Regions from separate parts of the Anaerosinus gibii genome, predicted to be linked through region 1. Evidence: a T-box and tRNA genes for the amino acid it is inferred to sense, from the RefSeq annotation. Region 1 holds a T-box; the other holds one or more tRNA genes.
The links. The T-box of region 1 lies ahead of ileS (isoleucine--tRNA ligase). A T-box ahead of a tRNA ligase gene usually reads a tRNA of that ligase, here a tRNA-Ile.
Positions count from the first base shown of each region.

Region 2: it encodes a tRNA-Ile, which carries the amino acid that the T-box ahead of ileS (isoleucine--tRNA ligase) is inferred to sense. The anticodon was not compared.

Region 1 is NZ_CP120678.1:1,227,801-1,235,592, forward strand. Features, by position in the region: gene P3F81_RS05830 (YggS family pyridoxal phosphate-dependent enzyme) at 1-334, shown strand, start outside; gene P3F81_RS05835 (cell division protein SepF) at 348-833, shown strand; gene proC (pyrroline-5-carboxylate reductase) at 845-1,660, shown strand; gene P3F81_RS05845 (YlmH family RNA-binding protein) at 1,653-2,438, shown strand; gene P3F81_RS05850 (DivIVA domain-containing protein) at 2,463-2,918, shown strand; T-box leader at 2,988-3,204, shown strand; gene ileS (isoleucine--tRNA ligase) at 3,254-6,049, shown strand; gene P3F81_RS05860 (DUF5665 domain-containing protein) at 6,120-6,413, shown strand; gene P3F81_RS05865 (TVP38/TMEM64 family protein) at 6,444-7,157, shown strand; gene lspA (signal peptidase II) at 7,272-7,730, shown strand; gene P3F81_RS05875 (RluA family pseudouridine synthase) at 7,723-7,792, shown strand, end outside.
Region 2 is NZ_CP120678.1:798,111-805,902, forward strand. Features, by position in the region: gene P3F81_RS03730 (acyltransferase) at 1-574, opposite strand, end outside; gene P3F81_RS03735 (hypothetical protein) at 841-1,155, shown strand; gene P3F81_RS03740 (OstA-like protein) at 1,214-1,690, opposite strand; gene P3F81_RS03745 (deoxyguanosinetriphosphate triphosphohydrolase) at 1,782-2,777, shown strand; gene dnaG (DNA primase) at 3,102-4,901, shown strand; gene rpoD (RNA polymerase sigma factor RpoD) at 4,966-6,093, shown strand; tRNA gene P3F81_RS03760 (tRNA-Asn) at 6,181-6,256, shown strand; tRNA gene P3F81_RS03765 (tRNA-Ile) at 6,264-6,338, shown strand; tRNA gene P3F81_RS03770 (tRNA-Val) at 6,374-6,449, shown strand; gene P3F81_RS03775 (tRNA (adenine(22)-N(1))-methyltransferase) at 6,520-7,209, shown strand; gene P3F81_RS03780 (Nif3-like dinuclear metal center hexameric protein) at 7,200-7,792, shown strand, end outside.

The DNA of each region.
Region 1 (7,792 bases):
GGTATTACTTCAGGTAAATGTCTCAGAGGAAAAAAGTAAATTTGGTATTTCTACAAAAGAAATAGAACCATTTTTAGATTCTGTTGGACAATATGATCATATTCATTTATGCGGTTTAATGACAATTGCGCCACACTATAACAACGTTGAAGATGCCAGACCAATATTTAGAGAATTGTTCCAGATTTTTTGTAATTTGAAGCTGAAGAGTTTTAAAAATGTTTCTATGGACTGGTTATCTATGGGAATGACCAATGATTATATGGTAGCTATAGAAGAAGGTGCAAATTTAATTAGAGTTGGCACAGGGATTTTTGGCCAACGGCAATATTGATGGAGGGGAAAAAATGAGTTTTTTAGATAAAGTGTGTGGAAAATTAGGTCTTATGGATACGGTGGATACTGATGAGGAATTTAAGGAATCTCCATTACCTACTGAAAATGTCAATGAGACGAAATCCAAAAAGGCAGCAGGAACTAGTTCAACCGCAACTTCCTTTAGCAATGTAATCAATATGCCAAAAGCTAATATCACTGCGGTGAAACCATCGGTAAAAGTAATTGTAGTAGAGCCGTTTTCCTTTGATGATGCACAACATATTGCAGATCATTTAAAAAACCATAAACCGGTTGTGGTTAATTTTGAGAATACAGATCAAGAAGTAGCTAGGCGTATGATTGACTTTATTAGTGGAACAGTTTATGCGTTAGCAGGAACGATTAAAAAGGTTGGAAACAATATCTTTTTATGTACTCCAAGTAATGTTGATGTAGCTTATACCCCTAAGAATGAAGAAGAATCTGAGTTAGTTATGCCTTGGTTAAATAAATAGGAGGAAGCAATTTGGATAATTTAAAGATTGGATTTATTGGTGGCGGGGCAATTGCTGAAGCTATTTTAAGTGGGATAATCAAAGCAGGATTAGTTCCTGCAAGAAATATTAATGTAGCTGAGATTATTGAATCACGTCGAGCATATTTACAAACTACATATAATATTGAAGCTCAAGGTGAAGGAAATATTGTTGGAAGTAGTGTAGATGTTTTATTTTTAACAGTGAAGCCACAAGTTGTTCATGGTATTTTAAAGTCTATTTATAAAAGTGTAAAAAAGGACACCTTAATTATCTCTGTTGTTGCTGGATTGACTTTAGAATCCTTACAAAGATATTTTTCAGAACAACCCGTAATTCGCGTCATGCCTAATACGCCAGTAGCAGTAGGAGAAGGAATGGCGGCAATTGCAATGGGACAATATGCGACAGAAGACGATAAAAAAATTGCATTAGAAATCTTTGATTCAGTTGGTAAGGCAGTTGTTTTAAGTGAGAGCGCCATGGACGCAGTAACGGGATTGTCAGGTAGTGGTCCGGGATATGCTTTTGTTATTATTGATGCTTTAGCTGATGCTGGAGTAAAGATGGGATTAACTCGAGATGTATCAATTACACTTGCTGCTCAAACGATGTTGGGGGCAGCGAAAATGGTTTTGGAGACAGGCAAACATCCGGCTGAGCTTCGTGATATGGTCACTTCTCCAGGAGGAACAACTATTGCAGGAATTTACGAATTAGAAAAAAGTGCTGTAAGAAGTGCTTTAATTGATGCGGTTGAATCTGCAACGAATAAATCTAAATCAATGGGGAAAAAGAATGGCTGATCGTGAAAAAATATTGAGATATTATCGTGGAACTGAAGGGGCGGAAATTGCGGCTAGATTACTTGACATTGCAGAGCTTGTGTCTAAAAATCGCAAGTATAAGGTGAGTGAATTTTTAGACCCGTATGGCTATACAATTGCTGAGACGATTGCCGCGTCTTACGATAATATAGAAATTAATAGTTCTGGGGGGTACTATGGAGCTGAGCGGCAGCGGGTTTCCTTTAAACATAAAGATTTTCTTGGCAATGAGGATTTTGCGATAAAGGTAATCAAAGCGACTTGGAATGATAAGTATTATCATATTTCGCATAGGGATATCCTCGGCTCTTTAATTGGCCTTGGTATCGAAAGAAATGTCCTTGGTGATCTATTAGTGAAAAGTGATCATTGCAAAATATTAGTAGATAGCACCATTTATGAATATGTTATGCAGAATTTTATTCAAATTGGAGCGGCAAGTATTAGTGTAGAAGAATGTGATTTAAGTGAAATTGAACCTAAAGAAGAGCGGTGTAAAGAGATTAGGGCAACTGTAGCATCGCTTCGACTTGATTCAGTTGCTGCAGCAGGTTTTAGTTCATCACGTAGTAAAATTGTTGCGGATATTGCAACAGAAAAAGTAAAACTAAATTGGCAATCAATCAAAGGTGCTTCACAGACAATAAAAGTTGGGGATATTATCTCAATGCGTGGGCGAGGCAGAGTTGAAGTAGAGGAAATCCGTGGACAAACTAAAAAAGGTAGAATTAGTATTGTATTAAAAAGATACATATAAAGTGATATTTGAGGAGGAGTATGCATGCTTACACCATTAGATATTCATAATAAAGAATTCAAAAGAAGTTTTCGCGGTTATAATGAAGATGAGATTGATGAGTTTTTAGATAGGGTTGTTAAAGATTATGAGCAACTATATCGTGAAAATGTTGACTTAAAGGATTCTATTGATAAACTTAAAACTAAAGTTGAACATTTTCAGCATTTGGAAAATACTTTACATAATACTTTAGTTGTAGCTCAGGAAACTGCAGAAGAAGTGAAATTAAATGCGAAAAAAGAAGCAGAGCTCATTATAAAAGAAGCAAAGGTTACAGGACAGCGTTTGCTTGATGAAGCAAATCTAAAAGTAAAAGAAAAAATGACTGAATATGAAGAAATAAACCAGAGATCACAGCTTTATCGAACAAGAATGCGTACATTGGTTTTGACTCAATTAGAGTTATTAAAAGATTCTGATGAGGCAGAGGAAGAATAAATTATAAAGAATTTGACTACGAGATATTAATTTTGTATAATATCTCGTAGTTAGCTGTTCATTATATGTTAAATAGTTATGATAGAGAGAGTAATTAGCAATCATTTTTTCAGCGAGTCGGGAAATGGTGGGAGCTCGATAGAAGTTGTTAATGAAGATCACTCTTGAACTGCGGATTGAACGTAAAGTAGATTGCGCCGAATGACGAACGTTATAACGTCAAAAGTGGCTTTTTATGAGATAAGTCATTAGGGTGGTACCACGGGAATAACCTCTCGTCCCTTTTTGGGGATGGAGAGGTTTTTTTATTTTACTTACTTTTGGAGGGAAATATTTTGGATTATAGTAAAACTTTAAATTTACCAGATACTGAATTTCCGATGCGCGGTAATTTGCCACAAAGAGAACCGGAAATGTTAAAACATTGGGAAGAAATAAATATTTATCAAAAACGACGTGAGCAAGCATCAGGCAAGCCACAATTTATTTTACATGATGGGCCTCCATATGCGAATGGAAATATTCATATGGGACATGCTTTAAATAAAGTATTAAAAGATATTATTATGAAGTATAAATCATTGCGGGGCTTTGATACCCCGTATGTTCCAGGCTGGGATACACATGGATTGCCAATTGAACACGCAGCAATAAAAATCTTAGGGTTAAATCGACATGAATTAGATGCACTAGCTTTACGCAAAGAGTGTAAAGATTATGCGTTAAAATATGTTGATATTCAAAGAGAGGATTTTAAACGCTTAGGAGTTCAGGCCGATTGGGACCATCCTTATGTGACTTTGCAACCAGAATACGAAGCAAAGCAAATTGAAGTATTTGGTGAAATGGCGAAAAAAGGTCATATTTATAAAGGGCTTAAAACTGTTTATTGGTGTACCTCTTGTGAAACGGCTTTAGCAGAGGCTGAAATTGAATATGCAGAGAAAAAATCTCATGCAATTTTTGTAAAATTCCCTTTAATTGATGCGAAGAATAATTTACCGAGTGGCGTGGATGCAAGTAAGGTTTATGCTGTTATTTGGACAACGACACCTTGGACGTTACCTGCCAATGTTGCAATTGCAGTTAGTCCAGAATTTGAATATTCTTGGGTGCAAGTAAACGAAGAAGTTTATTTAATGGCTTCTGGCCTAATTGAAAGTGTAATGAAACAGTGCAAAATTGAAGATGAATATAAGGTTTTAGCGAAGATAAAAGGTGCAGATTTAGCCGGAATGGTGTTTGCTCATCCATTCATTGACAGACAATCACCGGTTGTAACTGCCGACTATGTAACATTAGAACAAGGTAGCGGATGTGTTCATACAGCACCGGGACATGGGCAAGATGACTTTGAAACGGGAATGAGATGTAAATTACCGATTATCAGCCCTGTAGATGCTAGTGGTAAATTTACAAGTGAGGCTGGGAAATATGAAGGTATGCTTGTTCATGATGCAAATGTACCAATTATTAAGGATTTAGCTGCATCGGGAAAATTACTTGGCAATGGTTCCATTCGTCACCAATATGCACATTGTTGGCGTTGTAAAAATCCAATCATTTATCGTGCTACTGAACAATGGTTTGCCTCTGTTGATGGGTTTAGGGACGCGGCTTTAAAAGCAATTGAAGATGTAAAATGGATTCCTGCCTGGGGTGAAAATCGAATTCATAATATGGTGGCAGATCGTCATGATTGGTGCATTTCACGTCAACGTGTTTGGGGGATGCCGATTCCAATTATGTATTGCAAAAAATGTAATGAACATATTATTAATGATGATACAATTCATGCAATAAAAGACTTATTTAAAGAAGAAGGATCTAATGCATGGTGGGCGAAAACTGCAGAAGAAATTTTACCAGAGGGATTTGTTTGTCCGAAATGTGGTCATAACCATTTCCGTAAAGAAAGCGATATTATGGATGTGTGGTTTGATAGTGGTTCAAGTCATGCTTCTGTATTAGAACAGCGCGAAGGTTTGGCTTGGCCGGCCGATTTATATCTCGAAGGCAGTGACCAACATCGTGGTTGGTTCCAATCTTCCCTATTAACATCAGTTGCAACGCGTGGTAAAGCACCATATAAAGCTGTACTGACCCATGGCTTTGTCGTTGATGGTGATGGTCGTAAAATGTCTAAATCTATTGGAAATGTCGTGGCTCCAAAAGACATTATTAGTAAATTTGGTGCGGATATTCTACGTTTATGGGTTGCATCAGCTGATTATCAAGCAGATATTCGCTTGTCGCAAGATATTTTAAAACAAATGTCAGAAGTTTATCGGAAAATTCGTAATACGTTCCGTTATATTCTTGGCAATACAAATGGGTTTGACCCTAACAAAGATAAAGTAGCTTATGCTGAATTAAAAGATCTGGATAAATGGGCGTTATTACGTTTGGAACAAGTTCGCGAGACGGTTACTGAGGCATATGAAAATTATGAATTCCATGTGGTTTATCATACGATTCATAATTTCTGTACAGTTGATTTAAGTTCGATTTATTTGGATATTTTAAAGGATCGATTATATACATCTTTGCCAAATTCTCTGGAAAGACGTGCAGCTCAAACGACGATGTATGAAATTTTAAAAACATTAGTCAAAATGATTTCGCCGATTCTTACCTTTACCTCTGAAGAGGTGTGGAAGTATATGCAAAAAGAAACCGGGATGCCTGACAGCGTACAGCTTGCAGCATGGCCAAAAGCGCAGCCTGAATATTTGAATGCCGAGTTAGAACAAAAATGGAGTAATGTTTTAGCTATGCGTGGTGAATTAACAAAAGCATTAGAGATTGCTCGCCGCAATAAAGTGATTGGACATCCGTTAGATGCTAAATTAAACATTTATGCAGATGGAGTAACATATAGTGAATTAATGAATATCAAGGAAGCTTTACCTTCAATTTTGATTGTTTCTCAAGTAAATGTTATTGAAGGTACTGATAAAGCTTTAGGAGAAAGCGTATATAAAAATCCAGAAAAAGAAATTGCCGTTGAGGTAACATTAGCCGAAGGTGATAAATGTGAACGATGCTGGATTTATGATGATTCAGTAGGCGCTGATACTGAACATCCAACTTTATGCAAACGTTGTGCTGAAGTTGTAAAACAACTTTAATATAAGAAAAAACGGGCTTAGCCCGTTTTTTCTTATATTAAATGGCAATGCTATAAATGGAGGTTTTGTCATGGAAAATGAGCGTATAAATAAGTTGGATAAACAAATAGATAAGTTAGCTGATCGATTAGAATCTATGAGAATTGCTGAGTATATTGATTTATTACAGAAACCATCTAAAATTATTTATTTGAATTTTTTGGCTGGGATCTCTAAAGGATTAGGAATAGCTGTAGGTGCTACAATTGTTTTTGCAATTCTTATTGATTTGTTAAGTCGATTGATTGTATTGAATTTACCTGTTATTGGAGATTTTATTGTCCAAATCCTTCATATCATTGAAGCAAAACAAGGTAACTTGTAATAGGTTTAATTAACTTAAAGAGGAGATACTGTGAAGAATAAAGAAGGCTTAACAATACGATTTTTATCCATCATTGGGATATTCTCTTTGTATTATTTAGTTCCGGAATTACAGAAATTTTGCAAAGATGTATTAGAAATATTGCGAAGTGCGAATATTGAAGAAATGAAGAACTTTTTAATTTCATATGGAATATGGATGCCTATCATGAGCATTCTTATTATGATTTTTCAGTCATTGTTTCCTTTTATTCCAGGAATGATTATTACTTTGGCAAATTCTTGGTTATTTGGTTGGCAATTAGGGGCTTTATACTCCTGGATTGGAGCATTATTAGGTGCGATTATAGATTTTCTATTGTCAAGATTTTATGGGAAAGTTATCATAGAAAGGATTGTTCCCGAACATTACTTGACAATATTTAATAATTATATCCGGGAAAATGGTTTATTTGGTGTTTTAGCAGCACGTATTATTCCCATTGTACCTTTTAAAGTGGTTAGTTATAGTTGCGGGCTATCCAAAATGCAAATTTTTTACTTTATTATTGTGACTGGAATTGGACAAATTCCAGGAATTTTAATTTATTCAATCATAGGTGAGAATGTTTTCTGCTCCCCCCAATTCAGCATATTTGTTACTTTACTTCTTATTGTTTGTGGGCTTATTTTATATTTTCAAAGAAAAAGGATTACTGAATTTTCTTTTTGTAGATGGCTAAAATCTTTTTCGATAATTAAATAAAGGGTTGTTTTTAGAAGATGCAGAATTGATTTAAGTAGTAAGTTTTAATAAATTAAGTAAGATGATATAATAAAGCAATGTAAGAATGAAAAAATTTGTGTTAGGAGAACGCGTGTGCCGATATATTTTTTAGCTATTGGGATAATTTTGTTAGATCAAATTAGTAAATTTCTTATTGAAAATAGTATGGAATTAGGAGATTCCCTTCCTGTGATAGAAGGGATATTCCATATTACCTATATATTAAATCCAGGAGCGGCTTTTGGAATATTAGAAAATCAGCGACTGTTTTTTATTTTAATTGCTACAATTATGATTCTAATGACGGGATATATATATCCACTCATCCCTCAAAAATCTAAAATGCTTAGACTTGGTGTGGGGATGCTTTTTGGCGGAGCTGTAGGGAATTTGATAGATAGGATAAGGACTGGATTAGTTGTAGATTTTTTTGACTTTAAAATTTGGCCTATTTTTAATATTGCAGATATTTTTATTGTTGTTGGCGTAGGTATGATTATTATTACAATGTTTTATGCAGATTGTAAGATGAAGGGAGAAAAAAATGAGTAATCAATTTACCTTTATGATTACAGAAAATGATGTAAATCAAAGATTGGATCTTTACTTAGTAG
Region 2 (7,792 bases), 430 kb from region 1:
TTAAACGATAGTCAATCAGATGATTGATGAAAAAACTGGAGGAGTTTCCAGTAAGAATATAACTGGAATAATAATCAAAAGCAATTTGGAAAATTAATAAAAAAATCAATCTGAGCTTTGTCATATGCTTCACCATTTTTATCCATAGGGGCATCAATAAATAGAACCACAATAAAATCACCATAAAATATAATTGATAAGAAGCTAATCCAAAGAATAAACAATTTATCAGAGACGGAATAGAACAAAAAGAGTACTCTTTATAAGTTAAGGTGTAATGAAGTAGATAAAGAAACGACCATGTTAGATATGGTAACAATACAGAGTGCATTCGCCGCAGCAAGAAATCTTTATAAGCAAATGGTTGATTAAGATCACGTTTGTAAAATAAGCCAAAGGCAGAAATGAAAAAGAAAATAGGCACACTAAATCGAGTTACTATTTCTAATAATGCAATTAAGTGTATATTATTGAAAGTATTTGATAAATATTGTGACCCTGTATGAATACCAATGACTCCAAGCATGGCTATACCGCGCATATATTCTAATGCAACAATTCTTTTTTTTGCCATAATGAAGAAATCTCCTATACAATTTAGTTTTGTTTTATTATTGGTAAAGTTACCCTTTGTTATTATAAATTGTATTGCTAAAGAAGTAAATATTTTCGATTATTTATGATCTGAAGTTTTATATAATTTAAGTCTTAGTAATAACTTAAAAGAGAAAAAATTTAAGAGTTTTTGTAAATTTTATTGATATTTAAAAGGAAAATGATGATTTATGAAAGGGAGATATGTTAAAATATGATTATAAACATTTATTAGGAGGGATTGTCATGAAAAATGTTACAATACAGTTATTAACTGTTTTTGTTATTAGTGGAATATTAAAATGCATTTTTCTTTCTTCGTTTGCTAGTATATTCATTGATTTGGCAGTATTAGGGGCAATTTATATTTTATTACGCCGTCAATATCCATATTACTCAATAAAAAAGATTATGTTGTATATTTCAGGAATGACGGTTGTATCAATTTTAGTGGATATAGGGATATTACGTGCTGATATTGGTAATTTAATTATTTTGGCCATTTTAGGATGGATGTTTTTTGGTGGTGGAAATATTATCGGTGGTTATAGGCGAAGATAATAAGAAAGGACAGTTATTTTATAACTGCCCTTTTTCTCATCTAAAGGTAATTTCTTAATTAGATAATCGTATTTGTTTCTACATTATATTGTAATACAGAAAAGTAAGAGGTTGTGTTACCTTCAGTAAAGGTGACATTTCCATGAAAAGTTGCGATTTTAGTCTTCCAATTATAATCTACCTGGTTTGCTGTAATTGTTGTATAATTTGTCTCTAATTTTACTCCGCCATCTATTTGAGCTAAGGAACTTTTACCATTTACATAAACCTGATCGCCATAAAAAGATAAATCATTTTGTGTAACCTCTACACCGTCAGTTCCCCATACTTCAAGTGAGATGACATTAACTCGTGCTTTTCCAGCTTTTATAACTCTACTATTTGTCGATACAGAAACATTTCCTTCAAGAAGATATTGTCCGCTGGCAATGTCAAATGTTTTACGATCTGAGGTAATTGTTGGCTTTGCATAAACGGAAGATGTTGTGATAAAAATGAGAAGAAGTAGTAAACAATATATTTTCAATTTTTTCATTGGGTGAAATCATCCTTTCTCGTTTGTAGTATAACAAATATTTTAAGAAAAAGCATTGTAAAAAAAGTGAAATAATGTGAGGCGATAAAAGATGACAATCCGTGAAGGAATCGAAGAGCGAGAATATTTGAACTTGTCACCCCTAGCCTGTAAAAGTAAAGATAGTAAAAGAAGATTCAAGGAAGAGCCATGTGATTTCCGCACTGATTTTCAACGTGATAGAGATAGGATTATTCACAGTAAAGCCTTTAGACGTTTAAAACACAAAACTCAAGTTTATATTGCGCCAGGTGATCATTATCGAATGCGAATGACACATAGTCTCGAAGTAGCTCAAATTGCTAGAACGATTGCTCGGGGGTTAAATTTAAATGAAGATTTGACTGAGGCTGCTGCTTTAGGCCATGATGTTGGACATACTCCATTTGGTCATGTTGGAGAGGATGCGATGAAAGAGATATTAGGGCATTTTAGGCATAATGAACAGAGTTTACGTGTTGTTGAGTACTTAGAGCAAAATGGCGAGGGGTTAAACTTAACAAATGAAGTAAAGGATGCAATTTTAAATCATTCAGGCAGAAACCTACCCTCTACGTTAGAAGGAAAAATAGTCCGAATTTCTGATCGGATCGCGTATCTTTGCCATGATTATGATGATGGAATACGTGCGGGTCGTTTGACACCCAATATGTTGCCTAAAGATGTAGCTGAAATTTTTGGAATTAGACCGTCTAAAATGATTACGGCTATGGTGTCCGATATGATTCTTACATCAAGCGGTAAAAATGATATTATACTATCTGAAAGTGTTCAGAAAAGCATGGATGAATTTAGAGATTTTATGTTTGAGACTATATATCATGCTAAAGATTTAGAAATAGAAAGAAAAAAAGCGGCTTATGTTATTCATACTTTATATGAGTATTTTTTCTCGCATCCGGATAAGTTGCCAGAAGATTTTCGAAAGCGTGAAAATAGATGGGGATTAGCATTAACTGTTGCTGATTATATTGCTGGCTTAACAGATTTATTTGCGATTAAAACTTTTGAGGATATTTTTATTCCGTCTACTATGTTTGGCGATTAAAAAAAGTCACACGCTGAAAATATCAGTGTGTGACTTTTAAGTTCGAAACTGTAACAAATTTGAAGAATATTGTCAATAGGGAAAAAGGATATTTGAATTTTATATTGAATATAATTATAACATGAGATGGATTTTCGAATGAATAGTAAAATTATCTTAAATTTTGTCGAAAATATCCATTTAGATGGAAGGTTTTCTAATTTTATCTCTATTAGGCAGGAAAATGTAGAATCTTGGCGAATCTATGTAGGATGTTTCAATTATTCATCATTTGAATGAAAAATAATCGTTTTTGATTTTAACAGGCTCAATGAAGGGTTGGTTATGGAAAAAATAATATTTAATGAGTTTGTTGAACAAGTTTTAACTTCGAGTGATATTGTCGTAGTTGTTTCTGAATATGTGTCACTAAAAAAGAAGGGTACGAAATATTGGGGCTGTTGTCCTTTTCACAATGAAAAAACGCCGTCTTTTTCTGTTAGTCCGGATAAAGGGCTTTTTTATTGTTTTGGGTGTCAGGTGGGTGGAAATGTTGCTTCTTTTATCTCTAAATATGAGAATATTAGTTGGTTTGAAGCTATAAAATTATTAGCGCAAAAAGCAAACATTCCATTACCAGAGAAGGAAAAAACCTCTGAAGAAATAGCCAGAGAAAAAGAAATGCATCGTTTGTGGAATGTACAGGATTTAGCAAAGGACTTTTTTTATGCTTGTTTAACGAAAACGAATTACGGAATAGAAGCTAAAAATTATTTATTTGGACGCGGTATTGGACAGAATATTATTGATGAGTTTAAATTAGGGTTTGCACCTAATGCATGGGATAAGTTAAGTCGCGCATTTAAAAAGCGAGGGATAAGTGATTTATTACTTGTTAAATCTGGACTAGCTGCAGAAAGAAAAAATGAAGGTGTCTATGATCGGTTTCGTAATCGTGTAATATTTCCTATTATCGATGAAAAGAATCATGTAGTTGGGTTTGGTGGACGGGTTCTAGACGATAGTCAGCCTAAATATTTGAACTCTCCAGAAACAGTGATTTTCAATAAAAGAAATATTTTATTTGGGCTTCATCTTGCGCGTGAGCACATAAAAAAAGAAAGGTGTGCAATTGTTGTTGAAGGGTATATGGATGCTGTAACTGCGCATAGTAATGGAATAAAAAATGTCGTTGCATCATTAGGTACTGCTTTTACAAAACAGCAAGCAAAGAGATTGTTAAGATATGCAGAAAAAATTCTGTTTGCATATGATAGTGATGCAGCAGGACAAAATGCTACAGTACGTGCTTTGTCTATTGTACGCAATCTTGGTGCTGAGGTAAGTGTTATATCAATTCCTGATGGAAAAGATCCCGATGAATTTATTCGTAAACATGGTGCCGAAGCATTTAGAAAACTGGCAGATCATGCTTTACCATTGTTAGATTATCAAGTAGATAAAGCTTTACGTGATTATGATTATACAACTTTGGATGGTAAAGTTGCCGTAGTTGCAGATGTAGTTCCAGTTTTGGCAGAAACGGATAATGCAGTTGAAGTAAATGCTTATATTGCTAAAATCTCGCAAACTCTAGGTATTGATGAAAGTGCAGTCAGAAGTGAAATTCAAAAATATCTACAAAAAAATAAACAGGATAATAATGTAAAAAAAGGGCAAGCTATAGAAATGAATACTATTGTGCAACGTGTTGATAGTGCTGCATTAGGTGCAGAGCGTCATATCATACGCTTATTATGGGAAGATAACAATATAATACCTTATGTAGAAGCACAATTGCAAATAGATGAATTTAAGAATAAAGATCATAGAGAGATTATGCAATTTTTATCAGATGTTCATAAAAAGGGTCAGAGTACTTCTGATATTGGGATATCGTTAAATTTGAGCGATTCTGCAAATAATGAATTATCTCGTTGTTTGCTAAATGAATTCGAGGATAGTGACAATGTACAGTTAGTAGATGATTGTATTAAGTCAATTCATTTAGCACATTTAAAGGATTTGTATGAAAAGCATAGATTACGAGCAGATCAATTAGAACGTATGGGGGATGAAGGCTTTTTGCAGGAATTGGCGGAAAGTCAACGAATAAAATATGAGATTAATAAGATGTATGATTGATGGGGTAGATAGATTTATGAATACAATGAAAAATTCTATATTTGCAGTGAAAGGAGGGATTTAAATGGCAGATAAGAAAACGGCATCATCGGCGCATGTAAATAATGAAGTTGTGGAAAAGTTACTTGCGAAAGGGAAGAAACATGGCGGAGTGTTAACTTATAGTGAAATTATGGATGCACTTCAAAGTGAAGATTTATCTCCAGATGAAATTGATGATATGTATGAGGTTTTTTCGAGTAAAGGGATTGAGATTGTTGATGAAGGACATGATTCGGAAAGACTTGATGATAATGATGACGTAAACTTAGATGATCATGGAAATGATGATACAGATATTGATTTAAGTATTCCAGAGGGTATTAGTATAGATGATCCAGTAAGAATGTATCTAAAAGAAATCGGTAGAGTACCTCTTTTAACTGCAGAAGAAGAAATTCGTTTGGCGAAGCGCATGGAAGAAGGCGATGAGGAGGCAAAACGACGTTTAGCAGAGGCAAATTTACGTCTAGTAGTAAGTATTGCGAAACGTTATGTTGGACGCGGAATGCTATTTTTGGATTTAATTCAAGAAGGGAATCTTGGTTTAATTAAAGCCGTTGAGAAGTTTGACTATAATAAAGGATATAAATTTAGTACGTATGCAACGTGGTGGATTCGTCAAGCAATTACGCGTGCGATTGCTGACCAGGCAAGAACGATTCGTATTCCTGTACACATGGTGGAAACAATTAATAAATTAATTCGTGTATCACGTCAGCTTTTACAGGAACTTGGTAGAGAACCATTGCCTGAGGAAATTGCTAAACAAATGGGAATAGCTGTAGAGCGAGTACGTGAAATCATGAAAATCGCTCAAGAACCAGTTTCATTAGAAACGCCAATTGGCGAAGAAGAAGATTCTCATTTAGGTGACTTTATTGAAGACCAGGATGCACCAGCACCGGCTGAAGCTGCTTCCTTTATGCTACTAAAAGAACAATTAGAAGAAGTTCTAGAAACTCTTACGCCAAGGGAAGAAAAAGTTCTTCGATTACGTTTTGGATTAGATGATGGAAGAGCTAGAACACTTGAAGAAGTTGGGCAAAATTTTGGGGTAACTCGTGAACGTATTCGTCAAATTGAAGCGAAAGCTTTAAGAAAGTTACGTCATCCAAGTAGAAGTAAGAAATTAAAAGATTTCTTAGAATAAATATACTAGTAAAAAAGTTGCTAAGTATATGGCTAGATGCTTGACAAGATATTTTCGTTTATGTATAATATTTCTTGTTGGCAACATTCCTTGATAGCTCAGTTGGTAGAGCAATCGGCTGTTAACCGATCGGTCGTAGGTTCGAGTCCTACTCAAGGAGCCAATTTTTTGGGCCTATAGCTCAGCGGTAGAGCAACCGGCTCATAACCGGTTGGTCCCTGGTTCGATCCCAGGTGGGCCCACCATTTTGAGTGAAATGGTATCGGTTAAAATTCTATATGGGCGATTAGCTCAGCTGGGAGAGCGCCTGCCTTACAAGCAGGATGTCAGCAGTTCGATCCTGTTATCGCCCACCATGTATGAATTGATAATGCAAAGCTTTTGAGCTTTGCATTTTTTAGTATATCACCGTTTGGGGGATGAAAGATGAAATTAGGAAATCGTTTAATGGCAGTTGCGAATTTTGTGGAAAAAAACTGTGTTATTGCTGATATAGGAACAGATCATGCTTATTTGCCGATTTATTTAGTTGAAGAAAAAATCGTTGCGAGAGCTTTTGCCTGTGATGTCCATACGGGGCCTTATCAGGCTGCTAAACAAGCAGTAAAAAACTATTTACTAGAAGATAAAATAGAAGTAAGACTGGGTGATGGCATTCGTGTTTTAAAACCTAATGAAGCCACTTTTTTAACGATTGCTGGTATGGGTGGAACTACTATGGTGGAAATTTTATCTGCAAAGCCAGAGGTTTTAGCTGGTGTAAAAGGCATGGCTTTACAGCCGCAAAATGCAACAAGTAGTTTAAGAAATTGGTTGTGGAATAATGGATGGCGCATTGAAGATGAAGATTTAGTCATTGATGAAGGCAGATTATATGAAATAATTTTGGCAAAGCCAGGACAAGATGCATGGAGAGATGAAAGTCTTAGTGATATCGGTACAATATTATGGAAGAAGCGACATCCCTTATTAAAGAATCACATACAAAATCTTTTAATGCAAAGTAAGCGTATTTTAATGGCAATGGAAAAGAGTGAAGATGTTAAACAATCGGAAAAATACAAAATTGAACGAAATAAAGTAAAAGGACTAGAGGAGCGATTAAAATGTCTATAAAATGCCAAGTAATGATGGATGTAATGGAAAAAATTGCGCCACGTCATTTAGCGGAAAGTTGGGATAATGTTGGGCTTATGATTGGCAGTCCCAGTAGAGACATTCAAAAGATTATGGTATGTTTGGATGTAAGCGAGGCTGTTATTAAACGTTCAATAGAGCAAAAGGTTGATTGTATCATTTCTCATCATCCATTTATTTTTAAAGCAATGAAAAACTTACGGATGGATTTACCACAAGGACGATTAATTGAAAAAATAATAAAAAATGAAATTGTTATCTTTTCGGCGCATACAAATTTAGATATTGCAAATCATGGAGTAAATGACGTATTAGCAGAAAAATTATCACTAAAAGATACAAAACCTCTGTCGATCACTGATTCGGAAGCTTTAGTAAAACTTGTTGTATTTATTCCGGAAGATTATGTAAGTGTTGTACAAATGGCGATTGCAAAAGCAGGTGCTGGTCATATCGGAAATTATAGTCATTGCACATTTCAGGTAAAGGGACAAGGCACTTTTATGCCTTTGGCAGGTACAATTCCGTTTATAGGTAAACAAGGTAAGTTGGAATATGTAAA